3 regions of the Lysinibacillus sp. FJAT-14222 genome follow, and region 3 is predicted to be linked to each of the others. Evidence: riboswitches for the same ligand, from Rfam matches in the RefSeq annotation. Region 3 holds a riboswitch; each other region holds the start of a gene.
The links. Region 3 has a riboswitch for cobalamin ahead of mmgD (citrate synthase). Riboswitches for the same ligand answer to the same signal wherever they lie in the genome.

Region 1 (3,290 bases), on a different contig from region 3:
GTATAATATTTCGATACTCTAAGTATTATTCCTTCTTTTAAGGAGGAATTGTTTTTACTCAGAAACTTTTTTGGAGAGATATTATATTATTTAACAATTGTCAACTACATCACAAGGATACGAAATAAAGTAAAATTTGATGACAAACCAACAGTGCTTTAAGTATATAGTGTTGAAAATAGTCAAGTTATCCAACCTTATGTAGAACGAGACTAAAGGCTTTTCATCTAACACTAGCTATATGAAAACCAAACAACTTAACACTGGCCAAAAACTTAAAACGCGCAAGAAATCAATTTTAGAAATGTTGATTTCTTGCGCTTTTATGATGTAAAATTTTTAATTTTGCTTTTCTTATGTCCCAGCCTCTTTATTAAGCCAAATCGACATACTGATGATAAAACACTTCTCTCTTTTTATCATCACATGAAGCGGTTTATCGGACGTACCTAGGAAAGCACCCAGTCGGTACAGAAATCAAGCCCACGTGATGATAATGAGTCAGATTAAGTCTTTCCAGTAATCAGCGCATTTTGTTCTACGATAAAATTTATAAAAGGGTTCATTCGGGCGAGCATGTTCCTTATAGAGACTAATGATTTGCTTTAATAAGTCTTCAATATGCTCAACACCTACCCTTTTAGCAAACAGTGTCCCAGCTTGTGCATTTGCACCCATAGGTACTGCCCCTAAATAGACATCAAAGCTATCCTTTTGATAGACAAGTCCAATATCATCATATACCGGATTATAACAAGCAGAAGCGCAGCCATTTACGTTTAAACGTAATCTTGTAGGGACAGATATTCCTTCTAATGATTGATATAGCTGTTCAGTAATCGGTGCTGCCTCCATTTTATCCCCATCACAGAAATCACAGGCTTTCATCGCCACAATTGGTCCTTGCTTTGCCACATACAGGCCAGCCTCTTCTAGCTCCTCAATCGTATTTGCTACAACTACTGATGGTATAGATAATAATATACTGTAAGAGGCAGAGTATTTGATTGCACCTGTTTCTCCTACAACTTTTGCTATTGTTTGGAATTGTGCAGGGGTATAATGTTTATTAATAATGCCTGGGCTTACGGCAAGACGGGTAAAATCCCCATTACTGTTTAGCTTTTCGAAGGTTTTGTCTGGTATATTCGTATGAAATTCGTTCATAAATACTTCTCCTTATGAAAAAGGAGCTAGCAAAACGCTAGCCCAGATTTTTTTAGTTTTTAAAGCTGTCAGGATAGAAGCCTTTTGCTAATACTTGAATGGCTTCTGCAGCACGAACCCCTTCAGACGCAGCAGAAAGTGGTAAGATCACAAAGCGTTCATTTTTGACTGCTTCCATTTCTTTCAAGGCTGGATCATTTTTTAAGAAATTTATTTTTTCTTCCGCCGTTGTTTCTCCGTAATCAACGACAACAACAACTTCTGGATCACGTTCTACTGCATCTTCTTTTGACACAGTAGTCCAACCTGATTCCACATCACCAAAAATATTTTTACCACCAGCAATTGTCACAAGCTCATTCATAAAGTTTTGTCCAGCTGTAAAGACATCTTTATCACCACTATCAAACACTAAAACGCGTAAGTTTTCCCCATCTTGTGGTAATTTTGCACGTACAGCCTCCACATCCTTTGTCATTTGTGCAATTAATGCTTCTCCACGATCCTCAACACGGAAAATTTTTGCGATATTTCGAATATCTGCGAAAATATCTTCTAAAGTTGGTTTCGTCATACTTGAGGCTGTATGTAAATAAGAGTGAATCCCTAAAGTTTCAAGCTCTTCCTGTGTACCAACACCTTTCTCTCCAAAGGCGCTTTTCCAGCCCCCATATAAAAAGTCTGCTTCAGCATCAATAATCTGTTCCTTTGTAGGATACTGTTCAGCTAACATAGGTACTTTATCGTATGCAGCTTGTAATGGCTCATAAATTTCGTCATCTAAGTAAGCCGTCCCTACCATTGAATCTTCTAAGCCTAAAGCCAACATAATTTCTGTCACGTGCTGATTTAAGCTAATCGCTTTTTTTGGTGCTTCCTTATATACTTGTGTTGTTCCATTATTTTCAATCGTTATTTCTGTCTTTTCAGCTTGTGAAGGCTCTACCTTCTCACCTTGTGTAGCAGATTCTGGTTTGTCCTTTTCACTACATGCACCCAATATTGCCATCAATGCGATCGCAAAGACTAGCCACAAACTTTTCCATTTCTTCATGTCCTCTTCTCCTTTGATGTTAAATATATAGAAAGAAATCATTAGACTTCTTTGCTATCAAGTTACTTTGACTAGAAGTTAAAAAAGGGCATAAAAAAATCCCCTTGTTTCCAAGAGGTTAGCATAGTGAAAGAAGGGTTTTTCAACCTATTCACTATCCCCATCCTCGTGGTTTAAGTAAAAGAATACATATTGGCAGGTATCCTGGCTTAGGTTCATCATCTATACGCCTTCCCATAGCTTAGCTACAGTGGCATCTCGTATAGACTCCCCATTTACAGTTGCGGGACAGCATCGGATTTGCACCGATTTCCCTTTTAAGCAAATGACAAAGGTCATTTGCACCAATACGTCGTTATATTTTATTGTTGTAAATGATATTGATAAACTAGCAAATTCACAATCTCACAAAAATACCAATAAATCATAATCATAAATATATTAACACTATTGCGACATAAACACTAACTATTTTTATACGAAATATTTTTTAACCCATTCTGTTACAATGTTGATAAACGAACTAATAGAAACGAGGATTTTTTATGCATGTAACAATTGGTGTACTCGCTCACGTTGATGCAGGAAAAACAACATTTTCTGAGCAGTTACTATTTCATACAAACAGTATTCAAGCCCGCGGACGAGTGGATCACCAGGATACATTTCTAGATAATCATGAGCTGGAGCGTCAGCGAGGCATTACAATTTTTGCGGAGCAAGGTCGCATGTCGCTTGGAGATGATACATATACGTTAATCGATACACCTGGGCACGTCGATTTCTCTCCAGAGATGGAGCGTGCCATTCGGGTTATGGATTATGCCATTATTATTGTTAGTGCAGTTGAAGGAATACAAGGTCATACGGAAACAGTGTGGCAACTTTTACGCCAATATCACGTCCCTACCTTCTTTTTTATCAACAAAATTGATCGTGAAGGGGCAGATGTTGAAGCCGTTATGGCACAGCTTCAAAAGGATTGCTCTGAGGATGTACTATTCGTAGATGAACCGCTCCGTTCTGACTATGTTTCAACTCACATGATGGAGTGGCTTGCTGAACGTGA
Region 2 (3,290 bases), on a different contig from region 3:
TAATGAGATATTTGATATCTGATAATTCCAAATCATAAGTCGATGCTTTTCTTGGCAAAAACTTCTAGATACAAAAAGGTAACTTAAAGTTTTCTAGTATGTAATCTACAACAACATGAAATGATTTATTCACATAAGGGGTGAAAGGGTTGGCTTGGGAGGTTTTTAGTATCATTGGAACAATTGCCTTCGCTATTTCCGGGGCAATAATTGCAATGGAGGAAGAATACGATTTATTCGGCGTCTATATACTCGGTATCGTAACCGCTTTCGGTGGTGGAGCTATACGAAATCTACTAATAGGTTTACCTGTAACTACACTGTGGGGGCAAGATATGATGTTCCAAATTGCCATTGCAGCCATCACAATTTTTTTCTTATTTCCACATCGACTCATTCAACATTGGCATCGTTGGGGCAACTTCACTGATGCTATTGGATTATCGGCATTTGCGATTCAAGGTGCCCTTTATGCTGTGAAGCTCGACATGCCTATTAGTGCCGTTATTGTAGCTGCAGTTTTAACAGGATCAGGTGGTGGAATTGTTCGTGATTTATTAGCTAGACGTAAACCATTAGTTCTTCGTGATGAAGTCTATGGCGTTTGGGCAGCACTAGCAGGACTGATCATTGGACTTGAATTATTGTCAGGGGATATCTTTTTATATGTATTATTTGGTGTGATCACAGCACTAAGAATACTTTCATATATAAAGAAATGGCGTTTACCGTTGCGGAAGTTGAATCGAGCATAGATAAGTTTCCTTATACCGCTGCATAACAACAAGCCCAAATAGCTGTTATTTGGGCTTGTTTTTTTAGAATATGTGTTTCTCCTAAATCCTCAGTAAACTTTGTGCTTGTCGAGAATATGTGAAGGCACTAGTATTTCTTTAATTGAAAACTCATATGATTACTTCTCTAACAGCTGCATAGATTCCTCTAATGTAGCCATGTTTTTCATCATGGAGCAAGCTGCGTCCAAAATAGGAAACGCTAAAGCTGCGCCAGATCCCTCGCCCAATCGCATATTCATATGTAGCATCGGTTCAACTCCTAGCAATTCGGCAGCAATTTTAGCACCTGGTTCTTCGGAGGCATGAGAAGGAATGATATAGTCTTTTACTTTTGGTTCGAGTTCGTATGCAATAAGAGCAGCAATAGTAGAAATAAAGCCATCAATCACTACAGGTTTGCGATTTGCAGCAGCTGCAAGTATTACCCCAGCCATAGCGCCTATTTCTAACCCTCCAACTTTTGCAAGAATATCAATAGCATCATCGCGATTTGGTTTGTTTAATACAATGGCATTGTGAATGACCTCTACTTTATGCGCAATCCCTCCTGGTCCAACACCTGCACCGAATCCCGTCACTTCAATTGGATGACACTCGCAAAGAACCGATAATATTGCAGCACTTGGCGTCGTATTACCAATCCCCATTTCTCCTGTCCCGAGTACATTCGCCCCTTTTTTTATTTCTTCTGTAGCTACTTCAATTCCTACTTCAATAGATTGAATGGCTTCTTCCCTTGACATAGCAGGACCTTTTGCCATATTGTCCGTTCCATATTTTATTTTTTTTATGATGACACCAGCATCAAGTGGAATATCCTCTTTTACGCCAACGTCTACTGTAACAACTTTTGCATCTGTGATTTTTGCGATAGCACAGACACCAGTTCCTCCTCTAGGGAAATTTAACGTTTGAAAGACCGTCACATTTTGTATATTTGATGTTACTCCTTCATCACAAACACCATGATCTGCTGCACAGACAATAATTGCCTTATTATCTATCGTAGGAAATAGTTCGCCTGTAATACCGGATAGTTGCACAGCTAGAGTCTCCAGCTTCCCTAAGCTACTAGGCGGCTTGCAAAGTGCATCTATGCGTTCTCTTGCTTCCTCCATCATTTTGTGGTCGGCACTTTGAATGTTTTGAATCGTTTGTTGTAATAATTGCATGAAAATTTCCCCTTTCTTTTTTGCCCTTGTTACTCGAAGAATGATTTAGAGAAAAAATAAAAAGCCTGTAGTTTATTCCATAACAAATAAACTACAGACTTTTCCATCGTCTATATAACCGAAGCAGATAGGCAGGTCTCCTGGCTGAATTTCAACATTTCATAGAACCTTCCCAGAACGATGCTAGTGGCATTCTCTATGAAACTCCCTTTTACAGTGGTGGGACCGCTAAAGCTTTTCACTTTATTCCCTATTCTCCCGCAATGGGCACCTAATGCTTTTATGCAATTATTTTAAATTTACGTCAAAGTGGTTTTTGTGTCAACATTTTAAATGGAAAATTCAGAACTTTTTGCGTAACACTAGTGTTAAAAACTAAAAATAAGAAATTGAGCTTTCTTCGTTACTCCTATTCATAACATCGCCACGAAAATATATTAATGTTGATGCCCCTTTTTTAATGATTCTCTCTCTACTTCTTTTACAGCTTCTGTACCAATTGGTAAAATAACAGTTTCCATTAAATGCTCATTTCCCTCTGCAAAGGCATGTATAGTAACATTCCAAATTCCTGCTTCAAATTTACCTTTAAATTGATGAACTCCATTTTCGCTTTTTAAATCCTCCGTAAAATGAATATCCCTTTCCAGTAAATCAAATTGTAAACTTACTTTTGAATCTTGAATAATATTGTTTTGTTTATCATGAAGTGTAATGTTTAGAATTCCTTCTTTATCTGGCTGAATAACCTCGGGATCTGTTGTAATATTAAGGGTCACATCATCTATTTGTTCTTCACTGACTTTACCAAAAACTTCAGTAAAGGAATCAATTTTAGTATTTTCATCTAAAACATACTGATAATTTATATTCCAAATACCTTCCATTGGTAATTCAATTTTGGCAGCATAATAGTTTTGTTCTTTTGATAGGTTTATATCTTTAATATTATGATCCATATTTTGCATTTTTAAATCCATTATAATACTGAAGTTTTCTTCATTTCTTAGGTTTTCTGGAACTGATAATTTAGTTGTTAGTACTCCATTCTTATAAATATGATTGGTTTCGATATTGTTAAGCTCTTCAGCAATACTTGATACTTGGTTTGTATGTGTAGTGCTACAGGCATTTAAAAATAAAAAAACTGTGAATAGAAATAAAGATAAAAATTTCTTCATACTAATCTATCTCCCCAGAACAATAATAGTTTCAGTGTCCTGATTTGCCATAGTAGTGATATCTGTTAGAATGATATAAAGCCCATGAACAATTTTTGTAGTTATAAGCTGATTGAAGACCACGACAATTTGTATTACTT
Region 3 (3,290 bases):
ACTGCGCATTCTGCAGCAGTTTGCGCATGAAATTCAGCTGGGAAAGAAACTTTGAAAAGAACATTCTCCATCACATATGAAGCAAGTGGTCTTGCGAGCTTTAATTCTTTTTTATTAAAGAGCACGTCTTGGAAGCCCCAGCCTGGTGCTGATAAGGCGGTTGCATAACCCATTTCACCTTTTACAGCCATCATGGCTAATTGCACGGCCCTACTTGTCGCATCTCCTGCAGCCCATGATTTTCTCGATCCTGTATTCGGGGCGTGGCGGTATGTTCGTAAACTTGAATTATCAATCCAAGCATTTGATAATGCGTTGATAATTTCTTGACGCGTTCCACCTAATGCCTTTGTCACAACCGCTGTTGTCGCAATTTTGACATATAATACGTGATCTAAACCAACACGATTCAGACTATTTTCTAGTGCTAGTACACCTTGAATTTCATGTGCTTTAATCATCATTTCTAAAACTTCTTTTATTGTAAGAGGCTCTTTGCCTTCAGCAATACGTACACGACTCAAGTAATCCGCAACTGCTAATATGCCACCTAAATTATCAGAAGGGTGTCCCCATTCAGCTGCAAGCCATGTGTCGTTGTAATCTAACCAACGAATCATGCAGCCAATATTAAAAGCGCCTTTCACTGGATCGAGGACATAGGAAGTTCCTGGAACACGTGTGCCATTTGGAACAACCGTACCCGGTACAACTGGTCCAAGAAGTTTCGTACATTCTGGATACTGTAAAGCCAAAATGCCACAGCCTAATGTATCTAATAAAACATAACGTGCAGTTTCATATGCTTCTTCACTTGTAATCGTTGTATTTAATACGTAATCGGCAAGATCAGTTAGTAACTGATCTGTCTTAGAAATTTCATTTGTTTTAATCATCTATATCTTCCTTTCAATGCATGAATTTGCTATACTAGTATACTGATAGACATTGGTCAGAATGCCCATCAGCTCTATGGCGAGTTGTTAAAACTTGATTATACCGATAATTCTTCAAGGTTATGACGCTCGCCAATATAATGGACGCGAGGTCTAAATAATCGATTATTGTCATGCTGCTCAATTACATGAGCACATAAGCCGATCGTTCGTGAGCCAAAGAAGATTGGTGTATATATTTCAATCGGCAAACCAAGCATGTAGTACACTGGTGCCGCATAATAATCTAAATTTGGGTACAATCCTTTTTCCTGTACCATTACTTTTTCACCAGCTTCACACATGTGATATAAGCGATCATCACCTTGCTCCAAACATAATTTATATAAAGCCTCTTTCATAATTTGCGCTCTTGGGTCCATCTTTTTCATATAGACACGATGGCCAAAGCCCATAATCTTTTCTTTATTTTGTAGTTTATTTTTCAGCAATGTCTCAAAGCCTTCTACTGTCTTGGCTTCAAGAAGCATATACATTACTGCCTCGTTTGCCCCACCATGTAAATTACCTTTCAATGATGCGACAGCCCCAGTTAAAGCACCATACAAATCAGATTGTGTAGAGGCAATAACACGCGCGGTAAACGTTGAATTTGGCATCTCATGTTCACTATATAAAACGAGTGACTGATCAAAAATTTCTTCTTCTAACGAAGTTGGTTTTCTTCCGGTAATCATGTAATAAAAATTGGCACTATAGGAAAGCTTGCTATCAGGCTCCACGACATCTTGACCATTTAATACACGATAACTATTCGCTACAATATTAGGCATACTACCTAAAAGCCTATATGCTCGCCCCAAATTCTTTTCAGTAGAACGATCATTCATTTGCTGATCATAGCCTGCTAAAACCGAAATCCCCGTTCTGAGTCCATCCATAGCATGTGTCCCATTGGGCAATAACTTGAAAATTTGAAAAATTTCAAGTGGAACCTGATAATTAGATTTCAACTTGTCCTGTAAGTCATTTCGTTGCTCGGTAATTGGTATTTCCCCATGTAACAATAAGTAGACAATATCCAAATACGAATATCTCTGTGATAATTCAATCAAATCAAACCCTCGAATAACAATTTGACTTCCTACAGTGTCTAAAAAAGATAGCTTTGTTTCAGCGGCAATGATTCCATCAAGACCTGGTGAATAATTTAACTCCATTCATTACAACCCCTTTGTGTAATTATTCATGTAAGCGTTACCATTCAAACACGAAAGAACAACAAAAAAACAACTTCTACCCCTTTAGAAGTTGTTAATCTACAAAAGCATGACAGAGCAAAGAAACAGTGAATTTACGTGAATTCACAAAGATCATGCAGTAGCTAACACCTCCCTATCCTCGTAGGTCAATTGATGCTTACATTAGCGGCAGGTCTCCTGACTTATGATCAACGCTACAATAACCCCTTCCCATTTTGACAACCAAAACAGTGGCCTTGTTATCGAACTCCTAAATACAGTTGCGGGACAGTGTTGGACTCTCACCAACTTCCCTTTTAATCAAATGGAACCAAACCCATTTGAACCACCAAAATTTAGCATATTCAATTTGTCTTTTCACCTTAACATAGAGTTTTCAAAACAATCAATATAGGTAAAATTCAGAAAAGACTGATTGTAAAAAGCTATTTTTCATTTTTGATGAACTATTCTACATTTTTTAGCAATATTTTGTATAAAAAAAGATTGTTTATCAATACCAAGGAAGCCATTTTCAATGATTATAAAAAAAGAGGTTTTTTATTTAGGAAAGGCGAATAGTTTTTTATGACAAATATTAGGGGGCAAATATGGGGTATATTTCAGAATTAAGGAAACTCATCGGTAGTAGACCGATTATAAGCATTGGGGCGACAATTCTTGTGGTCAACGATGATAAGAAAATTCTCTTTCAACATCGTTCGGATACGTTAGATTGGGGATTACCTGGAGGCTCAATGGAACTAAATGAAACTTTAGAAGAAGTTGCTGCTCGTGAGCTCCATGAAGAAACAGGACTTGTGGCCAATGAATTTGACTTGATCGGTGTTTTTTCAGGACCAGATTATTATTTCCAATATTCAAATGGGGATGAAATCTATACAGTCATTCATCTTTATGTAGCTAAAAATGTAAGAGGTGTATTGGAAATGAAGGATGGCGAGAGTTTGAACCTTACATATTTCAGTAAAAACGAGCTTCCAGAAAATCTTGAGAAGAGAACAAAAACGTTATTAGACAATCTAGAGGACAAAATGTGGGATTTAGGAAGTTCTTTTGCTAAGTATTAATTTAACAACAATAATCCCCCATTCCAAATTAGGATGGGGGTTAAAATTCCCAAAATAGCTAT

Region 1: another riboswitch for cobalamin. It lies ahead of AN161_RS02315 (ABC transporter substrate-binding protein); the one in region 3 lies ahead of mmgD (citrate synthase).
Region 2: another riboswitch for cobalamin. It lies ahead of cobT (nicotinate-nucleotide--dimethylbenzimidazole phosphoribosyltransferase); the one in region 3 lies ahead of mmgD (citrate synthase).

The regions. Positions count from the first base shown of each region.
Region 1 covers NZ_LIYL01000005.1:53,224-56,513, forward strand. Annotated here, with positions in the region: gene AN161_RS02310 (precorrin-3B methylase) at 502-1,167, opposite strand; gene AN161_RS02315 (ABC transporter substrate-binding protein) at 1,220-2,221, opposite strand; cobalamin riboswitch at 2,398-2,585, opposite strand; gene AN161_RS02320 (TetM/TetW/TetO/TetS family tetracycline resistance ribosomal protection protein) at 2,767-3,290, shown strand, end outside.
Region 2 covers NZ_LIYL01000021.1:212,117-215,406, reverse strand. Annotated here, with positions in the region: gene AN161_RS10595 (trimeric intracellular cation channel family protein) at 150-755, shown strand; gene cobT (nicotinate-nucleotide--dimethylbenzimidazole phosphoribosyltransferase) at 914-1,969, opposite strand; cobalamin riboswitch at 2,082-2,259, opposite strand; gene AN161_RS10585 (hypothetical protein) at 2,407-3,150, opposite strand; gene AN161_RS10580 (hypothetical protein) at 3,182-3,290, opposite strand, start outside.
Region 3 covers NZ_LIYL01000054.1:34,658-37,947, reverse strand. Annotated here, with positions in the region: gene prpD (2-methylcitrate dehydratase) at 1-896, opposite strand, end outside; gene mmgD (citrate synthase) at 995-2,116, opposite strand; cobalamin riboswitch at 2,308-2,503, opposite strand; gene AN161_RS23120 (NUDIX hydrolase) at 2,749-3,228, shown strand.